DNA from 2 places in the Pseudacidovorax sp. 1753 genome. Region 1 is predicted to be linked to the other one. Evidence: riboswitches for the same ligand, from Rfam matches in the RefSeq annotation. Region 1 holds a riboswitch; the other holds the start of a gene.
What was found. A riboswitch is a leader RNA that binds a small molecule or an ion and turns the genes downstream of it on or off. The one in region 1 is predicted to bind glycine.

Region 2: another riboswitch for glycine. It lies ahead of gcvT (glycine cleavage system aminomethyltransferase GcvT); the one in region 1 lies ahead of ABIC63_RS15445 (D-amino acid dehydrogenase).

What each region holds. Positions count from the first base shown of each region.
Region 1 covers NZ_JBEPKY010000011.1:93,440-101,177, forward strand. The annotation lists gene ABIC63_RS15430 (phosphatase PAP2 family protein) at 1-431, opposite strand, end outside; gene ABIC63_RS15435 (MFS transporter) at 442-2,385, opposite strand; gene ABIC63_RS15440 (helix-turn-helix domain-containing protein) at 3,424-4,155, shown strand; glycine riboswitch at 4,305-4,410, shown strand; gene ABIC63_RS15445 (D-amino acid dehydrogenase) at 4,506-5,816, shown strand; gene ABIC63_RS15450 (flavin reductase family protein) at 5,853-6,464, shown strand; gene ABIC63_RS15455 (ABC transporter ATP-binding protein) at 6,572-7,603, shown strand; gene ABIC63_RS15460 (ABC transporter substrate-binding protein) at 7,687-7,738, shown strand, end outside.
Region 2 covers NZ_JBEPKY010000024.1:55,267-63,004, reverse strand. The annotation lists gene gcvP (aminomethyl-transferring glycine dehydrogenase) at 1-2,612, opposite strand, end outside; gene gcvH (glycine cleavage system protein GcvH) at 2,798-3,178, opposite strand; gene gcvT (glycine cleavage system aminomethyltransferase GcvT) at 3,355-4,500, opposite strand; glycine riboswitch at 4,543-4,650, opposite strand; glycine riboswitch at 4,663-4,759, opposite strand; gene ABIC63_RS24865 (TRAP transporter large permease) at 4,806-6,083, opposite strand; gene ABIC63_RS24860 (TRAP transporter small permease) at 6,080-6,574, opposite strand; gene ABIC63_RS24855 (TRAP transporter substrate-binding protein) at 6,650-7,624, opposite strand.

The sequences.
Region 1 (7,738 bases):
CCGCTGGCCGACAGCCCCAGCAGGAAGCCCGACACCACCTCCGACACCGAATGCGCGTCCAGGGCCAGACGCGAATAGCCGATGGCCATGCCCAGGGCCCAGCCCGCGAAGGCGGCCGCCACACGCCAGCGATGCGCGAAGCTGGAAACCGCCAGCCATAGCGCCACCGGCCAGAGGGTGGTCGACAGCGTCGTGTGGCCGCTGAATCCCGTGAAGTCGATGGCGGCGACGCCAAGCCCCCAGCCCATGAACGCCAGCTTGCCCGCCACCACCGTCGCGCCCGCCGCGCCCACGCACAGCAGCCACAGCCACATCACGGGCCGCGTCCGCCGCGCCCAGCCCAGCCAGGCGGTGATGGCCAGCGCCATCGGCATCATCAGGCTGCTGTCGCCCAGCCAGGTCAGGGCATGCCAGTTCAGGAAAGCGTTCATCGACAAGGCGTCAGGGCTGGGCGAGCAGGCCGGCGACCCGCTCCTGCAACAGTTCGGGCTGCACCGCCGAAGCCGGCAGGGGCGCGCCCACGTTCAGGCCCACGCGGCTCCAGAAGCCGCGGCGGAAGGGCCGCACCATGGCCACCGGCTCGCCGCCGCGCAGCTCGATGCGGCTGAAGTACGAGCCCCACAGATTCGTCAGCGCCATCGGCACCACCGGCACGGCCAGGCCGTCCTCCTGCGCGCGGGCCAGGATCTTCATCACGCCGCCCTTGAAGGGTTGCAGCGTGCCGTCGCGCGTGATGCCGCCTTCGGGAAAGATGCCCAGCAGGTCGCCCTCGCGCAGCACCTGGGCCGCCTCGTCGAAGGCGCGCTCGTAGGCGGCCGGGTCTTCCTTCTGTGGCGCGATCGGGATCGCCTTGGCCAGCCGGAACAGCCAGCCGAGCACCGGCACGCGGAAGATGCGGTGGTCCATCAGGAAGCGGATCGGCCGCGGGCTGGCCGCCATCAGCAGCACGGCGTCGACGAAGCTCACGTGGTTGCACACCAGCACGGCCGGGCCCTGGTCGGGGATCTGCTCGTCGCCACGCACCTTGAAGCGGTAGACCAAGCGCGACGCCACCCAGGCGATGAAGCGCAGCAGGTACTCCGGCACCAGCAGGAAGATGTAGCCCGCCACCAGCGCATTGGCAATGCCGGTGAAGAGGAAGACCTGCGGGATGCTGAAGCCGGCGCCGATCAGCGCCCCGGCGATCACGGCGCTGGCGATCATGAACAGCGCATTGAGGATGTTGTTGGCCGCGATGATCCGCGCCCGGTGCGTGGGCTGGCTGCGCAGTTGGATCAGCGCATACATCGGCACGCTGTAGAGGCCCGCGAACAGCGACAGCAGCGCCAGGTCGGCCATCACCCGCCAGTGCGCCGGCTGGGCCAGGAAGGCGGCGAGGCCCATCTCGGCCGAGGGCGGCAGCCCGCGCGAGCCGAAGTACAGGTCGATGGCGAACACGCTCATGCCGATGGCACCCAGCGGCACCAGGCCGATTTCGACCTGGCGGCGCGACAGCGTCTCGCACAGCAGCGAGCCCGCGCCGATGCCCACCGAGAACACCACCAGCAGCAGCGAGGCGACCTGTGCGTCGCCGTGCAGCACCTCCTTGGCGAAGCTCGGGAACTGCGACAGGAAGATGGCGCCGAAGAACCACATCCACGAAATGCCCAGCAGCGAGCGGAACACCACCGTGTTGCCATGCGCGAGCTTGAGGTTGCGCCAGGTCTCGGTCACCGGGTTCCAGTTGACGGCCAGGCCCGGGTCGGTAGCCGGCGCCGCGGGCACGGCCTGCGCCGTCAGCCGGCCGATGCCGGCCACCGCCACGCAGGCCGCCGCCACGGTGCCGTGGCCGATGCCAGGCAGCGCCACCAGCAGGCCGCCCGCCACCTGACCCAGCAGGATGGCGACGAAGGTGCCCATCTCCACCATGCCGTTGCCACCCGTCAGCTCATGCGCGTCGAGCGCCTGCGGCAGGTAGGCGAACTTGACCGGGCCGAACAGCGTGGAATGCAGCCCCATCAGGAAGACGCAGCCCAGCAGCACCGGCACGTTGGCAGCCACGAAGCCCCAGCCGGCCAGCGCCATGATCGCGATCTCCAGCGTCTTGACCAGCCGGATGATGCGGGCCTTGTCGTACTTGTCGGTGAGCTGCCCCGCCGTGGCCGAGAACAGCAGGAAGGGCAGGATGAACAGCGCCCCGATCGCCAGCCCCGCCAGCGAGGGCGGCAGCCACGCCACCTGCAGCTGGTAGGTCACCATCACCGTGAAGGCGAACTTGAACAGGTTGTCGTTGGCGGCCCCGGCGAACTGCGTCCAGAAGAAGGGTGCGAAGCGGCGCTGGCGCAGCAGGGCGAACTGGTTGGCGTGCGCCGGAGAAGCGGCGGCCGGTGGGGCGTCGGTGCGCATGGTCTGGTCCTGAAGTCCGGCCCGCGCCCATGGCCGATGGGCACGCGGGGTGCCGGCGCCCGCCGCATTCTGCCGCAGCGGGGCCCGCCCCACGGCGGCCAGCACGGGCAGCGCCGCCAGCGCCGCCGCCAGGTGCTTGAGGCTGTGGCCCGACACCGCCTGCCCGGTCGCCTCGAAGAGGGCAAAGTCATTCATCTCCAGCAGCTTGGCGAACAGGTAGGCCGCCAGCACGGCCCCGATGCGCAGGCCCAGTGCACCGGCCGCCATGGGGCGACGCCAGGCCCCGACGATGAAACCGATGCCGCCGTACTGCACCACGGCCCAGGGCAGCACGTTGCCGTCCACCTGGGGCCACGCCGCCGACACCGCTCCCAGCAACAGCACACCCCACAGCACGGGCCGCACCGCCGCCAGCGTCAACCGCTCGGCCACGACCAACGCCCAGACCCCCGCGAAGGCGACCGCCATGCCCAGCCGGTCGCCCGCCAGCCGGCCGGCATCGGGCGCCCAGTGGTACCACGCAGAGCCGAGCGACGTCAGCAGCAGGCCGGCGAAGAACACCTGCGCCGCACGGCGCGTGGCCGCCGGCAAAGTTCGCGCCCGCAGTCGCGCCAGGCCCCACAGGCCGGCCAGGGCGAAAGGCAGGTTGCTCAGCACGTCGAAGGCATTGGGGATGCCCCAGCGTGGTCGCACGTCGGCGAAGGGTGCGGCCACGGCCGGCGCATTTGCCTGCAAGTGGCCGTGCGCATCCAGGGGCAGGCCGAGCGCCGCCAGCAAGGCCGGCCCGGCCAGCCAAACGGCGAGCCAGAGCAGCAGCAGGCCGGCCAACGACAGCCCGAGGCCGCGTGGCAGAAGGGCAGCCTCGGTGTTGGTAGAAGCGGGGTCGGCAGCGGAGGCGGTGGATGAAGACATGGCCAGCAGGAGGACTTGAAGAAGGTGGCGCAGTCTCCCGGCCCACCCTCGCCGCCGAGGCTCATATTCCAATACAGTGGCAGACAAAACCACTCCAGGTATCGCCTGCCGATACCGCCTCGCCCCGTGAGCACCACCCAGGACCTCGTCAGCGCCATCAAGCGCGAACTCAAGGCGGCGCAGATGACCTACGCCGATCTGGCCGCGGCGCTTGGCCTGGCCGAATCCAGCGTCAAGCGCATGCTGGCCCGGGGCGACATGCCGCTGGCGCGCATCGACGCCATCTGCCGCGCCCTGCGCATCGACTTCGCCGACCTGGCGCGGCGCGTGGCCGACAGCCAGCCGCTGCTGCGCGAGCTGACGCAGGAGCAGGAGCAGGCCGTGGTGCGCGACCGCAAGCTGCTGCTGGTCGCCATCAACGTGCTGAGCCAGTGGACGCTGGAGCAGATCGTCGGCACCTACCGGATCACCGAGGCCGAATGCATCGGCTACCTGGCGCAGCTGGACCGCATCGGCATCATCGAGCTGCGGCCGCTCAACCGCTACCGCCTCAAGGTGGCCAAGACCTTCCGCTGGCGGCCGCATGGGCCGGTGATGCAGTTCTTCCGTGAGGAGGTGGTGCTCGACTACTATGCCGGCGGCTTCGACGGCCCGGCCGAGGGACTGCTGCTGGTGCACGGCTCCATCTCGCGGGCACTGGCGCCGGCCTTCCTGGAGCGGCTGCAGCGCGTGGCGCAGGACTTCGCCCAGCAGCACCAGACCGACCAGAAGCTGCCCGCTGGCGAGCTGGAGGGCTACACCCTTCTGTTGGCCATGCGGGAGTGGGAGTTCGCCCAGTTCACCCAGCTGCGGCGATGAAGGGCTTTGGCGCCAGCGCATCCGCCCCTAGAATCGCGCCCCGCAGGAGAACGCACCGCCCACCGGCACCGGCCGGGCGGCGCTACCGAAGGCGCAAACTCCCATAAACGCTCAGGTCGGTCCGGCAACGGGCCCGTACTGCAACATCCATCACGCCGTCTGGAGAGCCGCCACGCGATGTGGCGCACCGAAGGAGCAAACCCGCCGCGCGCGCTGCGGGTGAAACTCTCAGGTACCAAGGACAGGGGGAGCGGCAACCTGAACGCGTCATGCGGCGGTTGCTCCTTTGTGTTCCAAGGACGAGTCCCCGCTGCCGCGTTCATGCGCTGCAACCTGAAAGGGGTTCTTCCATGCGCGTGATCGTCCTCGGCGCCGGCCTGCTCGGCACCACCTCCGCCTACTTCCTCTCCCAGCTCGGCCACGACGTGACCGTCGTCGACCGCCAGGCCACGCCCGGCGCCGAGACCAGCTTCGCCAACGGCGGGCAGATCTCCGTCAGCCATGCCGAACCCTGGGCCAACCCCGGCGCGCCGCTCAAGCTACTGAAGTGGCTGGGCCGCGAGGACGCGCCGCTGCTCTTCCGCCTGCGGCCCGACCTGCGGCAGTGGCTCTGGGGCCTCGCCTTCCTGCGCGAATGCACGCCCGCGCGCACCCGCCACAACATCGAACAGATCGTGCGCCTGGGCACCTACAGCCGCGACGTGCTGCAGCAGCTGCGCCGCGACACCGGCATCGCCTACGACCAGCGCACGCAGGGCATCCTGCACTTCTATACCTCGCAGAAGGAATTCGACGCCGCCCAGGCACCGGCCGAGCAGATGCGCCAGCTCGGCTGCGAGCGGCAGGTGATCGACGCCGACCATGCCGTGCGCCTGGAACCCGCCCTCGCCCACATCCGTCCGCAACTCGCCGGCGCCACCTACACGGCCGAGGACGAGTCGGGCGACGCCAACCGCTTCACCCGCGAACTGGCCAGGAAGGCCGAGGCCGCCGGCGTGCGCTTCCTGATGGGCCACACCATCACCGCGCTGCGCGAGGTGGCCGGCGAGATCGACCACGTGGAAGCCACCGACGCCGAAGGCCGCTACCAGCGCCTGCGCGCCGACGCCTACGTGCTGGCCATGGGTTCGTTCAGCCCGCTGCTGGCGGCGCCGCTGGGCATCCGGCTGCCGATCTACCCGGCCAAGGGCTATTCCGTGACCATGCCGGTCAAGGACGCCAGCCGCGCGCACCAGGTCTCGCTGACGGACGACGAATTCAAGCTGGTGTTCTCGCGCCTGACCGGGCCGCAGGGCGACCGCCTGCGCATCGCGGGCACGGCCGAGCTCAATGGCTACGACCGCGACCTGAACACCGTGCGCTGCGAGGCCATCGTGCGCCGCGTGGAGCAGCTCTTTCCCGGTGCGGGCGACACGGCGCGGGCCCAGTTCTGGAGCGGCCTGCGTCCGGCCACGCCGAGCAACGTGCCGATCATCGGCGCCAGCCGCATCGGCCGGCTGTTCCTCAACACCGGCCACGGCACGCTGGGCTGGACGCATGCCTGCGGCTCGGGCCAGTCCATCGCGCGCATTGTGAGCGGACTGGCGCCGGAGGTGGAATTCGCCTTCACCGCCGCGACCCGCGTGGGCAACGTGCCCGGACCGCTCGCTAGCGCTGCCTGATCGGCTCCGACACACGGGCGCGCTATCGTCGGCCGCATGACCACCGCCCACCACCGCCGCCCCGTCGACCTGGCCAAGGCCTACCGCCTGCTCAACCACGGCCCCACCGTGCTGGTGAGCGCGGCGGCGGGCGGACGCCGCAACATCATGGCGGCCGCCTGGGCGATGCCCCTGGACTTCGACCCGCCCAAGGTGGCCGTGGTGCTGGACAAGAGCACCTTCACCCGCGAACTGCTGGAAGCCAGCGGCGAATTCGCGCTGCAGGTGCCGGTGCGGGCGCAACTGGACCTGTGCAACGCCCTGGGCAGCGTCTCGGGCCGGGATGCCGATGCGTTGGGCGGCCTCGACAAGTTCGCGGCCTATGGCCTGGCCACCTTTGCCGGCAGCGCGACGGACGCGCCGCTGCTGGACGGCTGCGCCGCCTGGCTGGAATGCCGGCTGCTGCCCGAGCCGCCGATCCAGCAGCGCTACGACCTGTTCCTGGGCGAGGTGGTGGCCGCCCAGGCCGATGCGCGCGTCTTCTCGGACGGCCGCTGGCATTTCGACGGCCACGACGCGCTGCGCACCCTGCACCACGTGGCGGGCGGGCACTTCCTGATCGACGGCGACGCGGCGGACGCGCAGCCGCTGGCACCGCTTCGGCGCTGAACCGGCCCGCCGCGCACTGCGGCGGTGCTTTTTGTACGCAATTTTTGGCGGCGATTGCGTGCAAACAATGAGCGCACGCTGGCACACGCCTTGCGTAGGCCATCGGCATGGACGCCATCGCCACGCCATCGCCCGCCGCCATCGAGCTCGTCGCGCTGACCAAGCGCTATGCGCAGGGCGCGCCAGCCGTGGACGCCATCGACCTGCGCATTGCCAGCGGCAGCTACTGCTGCCTGCTCGGCCCCTCGGGCTGCGGCAAGAGCACCACGCTGCGCATGATCGCGGGGCACGAGTCGGTGACCAGCGGCGACATCCTGCTGGAGAACCGCAACATCACCGACCTGCCCGCCGCCGCGCGCGGCACGGCCATGATGTTCCAGAGCTTCGCCCTCTTCCCGCACCTGTCGGCGCTGGACAACGTCGCCTTCAGCCTCAAGATGAAAGGCGTGGCCAGGGCCGAGCGCCAGGCCCGCGCGCAGGACCTGCTGGAGCGCGTCTCGCTCGGCCACCTGGCGCAGCGCAAGCCGGGTGAGCTGTCCGGCGGCCAGCAGCAGCGCGTGGCGCTGGCCCGGGCCCTCATCACCCAGCCGCGCGTGCTGCTGCTGGACGAGCCGCTCTCCGCCCTCGACCCCTTCCTGCGCGTGCAGATGCGCGCCGAGCTGCGCCGCTGGCAGAAGGAGCTGGGCCTGACCTTCATTCACGTCACGCATTCGCAGGAAGAGGCGATGGCGCTGGCCGACACCATGGTGGTGATGAACCACGGCCGCATCGAGCAGGTCGGCTCGCCGCATGCGGTCTACAACGCCCCGGCCACCGAGTTCGTGGCGCGCTTCATGGGCGGCCACAACGTGATCCAGACCGGCACGGGCAAGGTGGCCGTGCGCAACGACCACCTGCAGATCCGGCCGGCCGCGGGCGACGCCGCCGTCGTGGCAGTGCCTGGCATGGGCGCCACCGTCACCGACGTCGAATACCAGGGCACCTACGTGCTGCTCGGCCTGCAGGCGCAGGACGCGGCTGGCGCCAACGGCGTGTCGGTGATGCTGCCCGAAGCCCGCTTCGCCGAACGGCCCTATGCCCTGGGCGAAGACGTGCACCTGTTCTGGGCGCCGCACCAGGCACATGCACTGCCGGCCTGAGCCGCACGCCCAAGCCGTCGCCTCTGCCCTTTCTTTTTTCCAACCGCGCTCGCGCTTCCTCATCCCCCAACAAGGAGTCCTCGATGTCCGACACGCTCGATCCCCGCACCCCCGGCCTTTCGCGCCGCAGCCTGC
Region 2 (7,738 bases), on a different contig from region 1:
CGGTCCAGCTCGGCCAGCGGCTCGCTCTCGGTGGGCTCCACCATCAGCGTGTTGGCCACCGGGAAGCTCAGCGTCGGCGCATGGAAGCCGTAGTCGATCAGGCGCTTGGCCACGTCCTCGGCCATCACGCCGCTGCTCTCCTTCAGGCCGCGCAGGTCCAGGATGCATTCGTGGGCCACATGGCCGTTGGCGCTGGCGTAGAGCGTGGGGTAGTGGTCGGCGAGGCGTGCGCTGATGTAGTTGGCGTTGAGGATGGCCGTTTCGGTGGCCTGCTTCAGCCCCTCGGCGCCCATCATGCGGATGTACATCCAGCTGATCGGCAGCACGGCGGCGTTGCCGAAGGGCGCGGCGGACACCGCCCCCACCGTCGCCGGCTTGCCGCCCGTCGCATGGCCGGGGAGGAAGGGCACCAGGTCCTCCACCACGCACACCGGACCCACGCCGGGGCCGCCGCCACCGTGGGGAATGCAGAAGGTCTTGTGCAGGTTCAGGTGGCTCACGTCCCCGCCGAAGTCGCCGGGCGCCGCCACGCCCACCAGCGCGTTCATGTTGGCGCCGTCCACGTACACGCGGCCGCCGTGGGCATGCACGATCTCGCACAGCTCCTTCACTCGCGTCTCGAACACGCCATGCGTGCTGGGGTAGGTGATCATGATGCAGGCCAGCTTGTCGCCGTGCTTCTCGCAGGCGCGCTTCAGGTCGTCGATGTCGACGTTGCCGTTGGCGTCGCAGGCCGTCACCACCACCTGCATGCCCGCCATCTGCGCGCTGGCCGGGTTGGTGCCGTGCGCGGAGGAGGGGATCAGGCAGATGTTGCGGTGGCTGTCGCCGCGGCTCTCGTGCCAGGCCTTGATGGCCAGCAGGCCGGCGTACTCGCCCTGGCTGCCGGCATTGGGCTGCAGGCTGATGCCGGCATAGCCCGTCGCCTGGCACAGCCAGTCGCGCAGTTGCGCGTCGAGTTCGGCATAGCCGGCCAGTTGCCCGGCGGGCGCAAAGGGATGCACATCGGCGAACTCGGGCCAGGTGATCGGGATCATCTCGCTCGTCGCGTTCAGCTTCATGGTGCAGCTGCCCAGCGGGATCATGCTGCGGTCCAGCGCGAGGTCCTTGTCGGAGAGGCTGCGGATGTAGCGCAGCATGGCCGTCTCGCTGAGGTGCGTGTTGAAGACCGGGTGCGTCAGGAAGGCACTGGTGCGCCGCAGGCTGGCGGGAATCAGCGAGGGCAGCTCGGCTTCGAAGTCCTCCACGCGCGGCAGCGCCTGGCCGTCGGCGGCGAAGGCCTGCCAGATCAGCGCCAGGTCGGCGCGGGTCGTGGTTTCGTCCAGGGCGATGCAGAGGTATTCGCCGAAGTACACGCGCAGGTTGAGGCCCAGCGACAGGGCCTTCGCCAGGATCGCCTGGGTCTGGTCCTTGGTGTGCAGCGACAACGTGTCGAAGCTGGGCACCTCGCGCAGCGGCGCGCCCAGTTGCTTCAGACCCGCGGCCAGGATGGCGGTATAGGCGGCCACGCGGCGTGCAATGCGCGTCAGCCCGGCGGGGCCGTGGTAGACGGCATACATGCTGGCCACGACGGCCGGCAGCACCTGCGCCGTGCAGATGTTGGAGGTGGCCTTCTCGCGGCGGATGTGCTGCTCGCGCGTCTGCAGGGCCAGGCGGTAGGCGGGCGCGCCGTGGCTGTCCACGCTCACGCCCACCAGCCGGCCGGGCAGCGAGCGCTTGAACTCGTCGCGGCAGGCCATGAAGGCCGCGTGCGGGCCGCCGGCGCCCATGGGCATGCCGAAGCGCTGGGTGCTGCCGACCACGATGTCGGCGCCCCATTCGCCGGGCGGCGCGATCAGCGTCAGGGCCAGCAGGTCGGTGGCGACGATCAGCGCGGCCTGCTTGCCGTGGATCAGCTCGGCGTCGGCGCGCAGGTCGTCGATGCGGCCGCTGGTGGCGGGGTACTGCGCCAGCACGGCGAAGTAGTCGCCGGCTAGCAGATCGTTCCATTGCTGCAGTGAGTTGGCCAGCACCACCTCGATGCCCAGCGGCGCAGCGCGGGTCTGGATCACCTCGATGGTCTGCGGATGCGCGTCGCCGGCAACGACGAAGCGGCTGCTCTTGCTCTTGACGCTGCGCTTGGCCAGGGTCATGGCCTCGGCGGCGGCGGTGGCCTCGTCCAGCATCGAGGCATTGGCGATGGCCATGCCGGTCAGGTCGGTGACCATGGTCTGGAAGTTGACCAGCGCCTCCATGCGGCCCTGGCTGATCTCGGCCTGGTAGGGCGTGTAGGCGGTGTACCAGGCGGGGTTCTCCAGCACGTTGCGCAGGATGACGCCCGGAGTGTGCGTGCCGTGGTAGCCCTGGCCGATGAAGCTCTTCACGCGCTGGTTCTTCGATGCGATGGCCTTCAACTCGGCCAGCGCCACGGCCTCGGTCACCGCCGGCGGCAGCTGCATCGGCTGGCTCCGGCGGATCGAGGGCGGCACGATGCTCTCGATGAGCTGCGCGCGCGAGCTTTCTCCCACGGTGGCCAGCATGCGCGCCTCGGCTTCGGCGTCGGGGCCGATATGGCGGGCGATGAATTCGGTGGGGTTCTCGAGGTCGCGCAGGGAGGGGGCGGAAGAGCTCATGGCAGCAGGCCGGCGGGGTGAAGGGAAGAAGAGAAAAAAGAGGGGCTCTCGCACAGCGGGAGCTCTGGGCCGTGGGAAATGGAAGCGCGGAGGGTGAAGGAGAGGCCGTGGCCCTCACCCCGACCCTCTCCCAGAGGGAGAGGGAGTGATGCCAGCGCGTCCACGCGAACGCGCCGGCGGGGGCCTCAGGCGCCTTCGGTGAACTTGGCGTAGCCCGGCTCGTCCATCAGCTGGTCGAACTCGGCCATGTCCTTGTCCTGCAGCAGCACCTTGAAGAACCAGCCAGCCCCCATCGGGTCGCTGTTGGCCAGAGACGGGTCGGCACGCAGTGCCTCGTTCACCTCAACCACCTCGCCGGTGACCGGCATGTAGATGTCGGCGGCCGCCTTGACGGACTCGACCACGCCGGCCACTTCGCCGTGCTTGAAGGTCTTGCCCACCTCGGGCAGGTCGACGAAGACCACGTCACCGAGCGCTTCCTGCGCATGCACGGTGATGCCGACGGTGGCGGCTTCGTGGTCGGCGATCTCGATCCACTCGTGGTCCTTGGAGTAGTGAATGGTCATGCGGGGCTCCTGAAAGAAGAAGAGGGGGATTGAATGAAAAGGTCGAGCGACGAGTATCAGCGCAGGGCGGGGCGGCTGCGTGTACGCCCCGGGCGCAGGCGCGTCGGCATTTGTCTGACGGCACGGACGCGGTGCGGCATGTCGGAACGCAGGCGGAGAGGGGCGCGCGCAGCGGCTCAGCCGCGGTAATAGCGCGCCGGCACGAAGGGCATGGGAACGACCTCCATGGGCACCGGCTTGCCGCGCACCAGGGCGTCGATGCGGGTGCCGACAGCGGCGTGGGCCGCATCGACGTACGCCATGGCGATGGGCCGGTCGACCGTTGGCGCCAGCAGGCCGCTGGTCACCTCGCCGATGGCTGCGCCGCCGGGCACATGCAGGGCCGTGTGCTCGCGCACCGGCACGCGCTCCAGCGCCACCAGGCCGACGCGGCGGCGGGCGACCGGGGCGCTGCCGTCCAGCTGGGCCAGCACCTTGTCCGCGCCCGGGAAGCCGCCTGCGCGTTCGCCGCCCGTGCGGCGCACTTTCTGGATGGCCCAGGTGAGCGCGGCCTCGACGGGCGTGGTCGTGGTGTCGATGTCGTTGCCGTAGAGGCACAGGCCGGCCTCCAGCCGCAGCGAGTTGCGGGCTCCCAGGCCGATGGGCGCCACCTCGGGCTGGGCCAGCAGCAGGCGGGCCAGCCGCTCGGCATCGGCGGCGGCGACGGAGATCTCGAAGCCGTCCTCGCCGGTGTAGCCGCTGCGGGTGGCGAAGGCCGGGATGCCGCCGATGGCCATGGCGCCGCCGGTCATGAACACATGGCGCTCGCTGCCGGGCGCCAGTCGGGCCATCACGGCCGCGGCCTGCGGGCCCTGAAGCGCCAGCAGCGCGTGGTCGGGCAGGGGTTCAACGGTGCAGCGCTGGCCGATGCGGGCCTGGATGTGGGCGATGTCGGCCGCCTTGCAGGCGCCGTTGACGATCACGAAGAAGGAATCGTCGCCCTCGTTGAAGAACATCAGGTCGTCGAGGATGCCGCCCGCCTCGTCCAGCAGCAGGCCGTAGCGCTGCTTGCCGGGTGCCAGGCCGATGACGTCCACCGGCATCAGCGTCTCCAGCGCGGCGGCCGCCTCGGGGCCCGAGACGCGCAACTGCCCCATGTGCGAGATGTCGAACAGGCCGGCGGCGGTGCGCGTGTGGCGGTGCTCGGCGATCAGGCCTGCGGGGTACTGCACCGGCATCGAATAGCCGGCAAAGGGCACCATGCGGGCGCCCAGTTCGACATGCAGGCCGCGCAGCGGGGTGTCAAGAAGGGGTGTGGCAGGAGAGGGGGCAGCAGCGGACATGGGCATCTCACGGGGTGTACAGCGCCACGACGGCTGTCGTGGTCCACCCCGGCTGTCCGCTTTACCTGAGAGATTCACCCCGCGATGGGGGCTTGCTCCTTCGGTGGACGTGCGGCCTGGGCCGCGACGCCTCTCTCCAGCAGGGAAACGCCCCGAACCCGGGGCGTGCCGCCAGTCCTTTTGCCTGAGCGTTCGGAACTCGTCGAGTCCTGCGCCTTCGGCGGCCCCGTCGCGCGGGGCTCTCTCCTGACGAAGCGCGCAGTGTAAGGGACAAGGCGCGCGTCGCGGACGCTATTTGAAGCCGCTCAGCGCCCGTACACCAAGTCACGCAGGCCCAGCGACAGCGCCGGCACGTAGGTGATGACCATCAGGCAGGCCAGCACCACCAGGATGAACGGGATCAGCCGCGTCACGATCTTGTCGAGCGAGATGCGCGCCACGGTGCAGGCGGCGAACAGGTTGACGCCGAAGGGCGGGGTGATCATGCCCAGCGCCAGGTTCACCACCATGATCAGCCCGAAGTGGACCGGATCGATGCCGAAGTGCTGGGCCACCGGCGCCAGGATGGGCGCCAGCACGATGATCGCGGCGCTGGTCTCGATGAACATGCCGATCACGAACAGCGCCGCGTTGACGCCCAGCAGGAACATGGTGGGCGACTGCAGCACCGCCTCCAGCCAGTGGCCGATGGCCTCGGGCACGCCGGCGCGGGTGATCAGGAAGGCAAACAGCCCTGCGTTCGCGATGATGAACATGATCACCGCCGACGACAGCACCGACTTGCGCAGGATGGCGTAGAGGTCCGGCAAGCGGATCTCGCGGTAGATCACCATGCCGACGACCAGCGCGTAGAACACGGCCACGGCCGAGGCTTCGGTGGGCGTGAACACGCCGCCATAGATGCCGCCCAGGATGATCACCGGCATCAGCAGTGCCCAGCCGGCCTGCCACAGCGCGCGGCCGAAAGGCATGCGCCCCTCGCCGTCGTTCTTGCCCCAGCCCTTCCACTTGCAGTAGACCCACACGAAGAGCATCAGCGCACCGCTGATCAGCAGGCCCGGACCGAAGCCGGCGATGAACAGCTCGCCGATGGACACCTCGGCGCTCACGCCGTACAGGATCATGGGGATCGACGGCGGAATGATCACGCCCAGTTCGGCGCTCGTCGCCTGCAGCGCCGCCGCGTAGTTGGTCGGATAGCCATGCTTGATGAGCGCCGGGATCAGGATGGCGCCGATGGCGAAGGTGGTGGCCACCGACGAGCCGGACACTGCCGCGAAGATCATGCAGGTCAGCACGCAGGTCATGGGCAGGCCGCCCTGGACGCCGCCTACGATGCTCTTGGCGAACTCCACCAGCCGCCGCGAGATGCCACCGGTCTCCATCAGGTTGCCCGCCAGGATGAAGAACGGAATGGCGGCCAGCGGAAACTTGTTGATCGAGTTGAAGATCTCCTTGGCGGAGATCAGCATGTTGGCGCCGTTGACCTGGATGCCGACGATGGACGCCAGTCCGATGGACACCGCCACCGACACCGACAGCGCGAAGCACAGCACCATCGTGCCGACCATGAGGGGCGTCATTGCGCGGTCTCCAGTTCGAGGCGCTTGGGGTCGAGGTAGTTGCCCACGATGCCGAAGATCGAGAACGCGGCGCCGACGGGCAGCGCCAGGTAGGCCCACACCATCGACAGGCTTTCGAGCCCCGCCATCGACTGCACCCGGCCGCGCATCGCATAGTCGAAGCCCCACCACAGGATGACGCTGATCAGGGCCAGGGCCGCCAGGCTCACGGCCGCGTCGAGCAGGCGGCGCACGCGCGGCGGGCTCCAGCGATAGAGCACGTCCACGCTCACCATCGCCCCCTGGCGGAAGGCCATGGGAATGCCGAGGAACACCACCCAGATCAGGCTGATGCGGATCAGGATCTCGCTCCATTCGGCCGGTTGCTCCAGCACGAAGCGGGTGACGATCTGGAACATGCCGAGCGACGCTGCCACGACCAGCATCAGGCAGGCCAGCGCCATGGACAGCGCAGTGGTCCGGCGTTCGAAGGCCAGGAACTTGTCTTTCATCTCACAGGCGTTTCTTGGGAACGAAAAAGCCCGCCGGCAAGGCGGGCCGAGGGTGCAGGGCCGTTGCCGGCCACTTCAGGGCTGAAAGTTGCGGATGCGGTCCAGGTTGGCCTTGCCGAAGTCCTTCTCGAACTGGGCCTGGGCCGGTGCCAGCGCCGCCACGAACCTCGCCTTGTCGAGGTTGTCGATCACCGTCATGCCCTTGGCACGCAGGTCGGCCACGCCCCGGGCGTCGTCCTCGTCCACGCGGGCGCGGTTGGCCTTGGCGGCCTCCTTGGCGGCGTCCAGGAAGGCCTGCTGGTCGGCCGGCGTGAGCTTGTCGAACACGCCCTTGTTCATCACGAAGATGCAGGGCGAGTACACATGGCCCGTGAGCGACAGGTGCTTCTGCACCTGGTCGAACTTGGCCGAGATGATCACGGGCAGCGGATTCTCCTGACCGTCCACGGTGCCCTGCTGCAGGGCGGTGAAGACCTCGGGAAAGGCCATCGGCGTGGTGATGATGCCGAAGGTCTTGTACGCGGCGATGTGGACCGGGTTCTCCATGGTGCGCATCTTCAGGCCCTTGAGGTCCTCCGGCGCCTTCACGTCGCGCTTGCTGTTGGTCATGTGCCGGAAGCCGTTCTCGGCCCAGGCCAGCGCCTTGAAGCCTTTGGCATCGAACTTCTTGAGCAGGTCCTGTCCGATGGGGCCGTCGAGCACGGCGCGGGCATGGGCCTTGTCGCGGAACAGGAAGGGCACGTCCAGGATCTTGGTCTCGGGCACGAAGTTGGGCACCGGGCCGGTGGAGGAGAAGGCCAGCTCCTGCGTGCCCAGTTGCACGGCCTCGATGGATTCGCGTTCGCCGCCCAGGGCGCCGTTGTAGAAGGTCTGGACCTTGTAGCGCCCGTTGGTGCGCTTCTCGACTTCCTTGGCGAAGGTGTCGATGGCCACGCCCTGGTGTGAGTTCTGCGCCACCGAGATGCTGATCTTCATGGTGGTCTGCGCCAGCGCGGCGCAGGCCATGCCGAGGCCCAGTGCAAGGCCGGCGGCCAGGCGGGTGAGTTTCATGGGGGAGTCTCCTGATTCGCTGCAGCAAGGCGGCTGGATTGCCCAGCGCCTGAAGGGATCCTGACTATGCCCCGCAGCCCCCGCCCAGCGAGTCGGGACTTTCACGGACGGAGC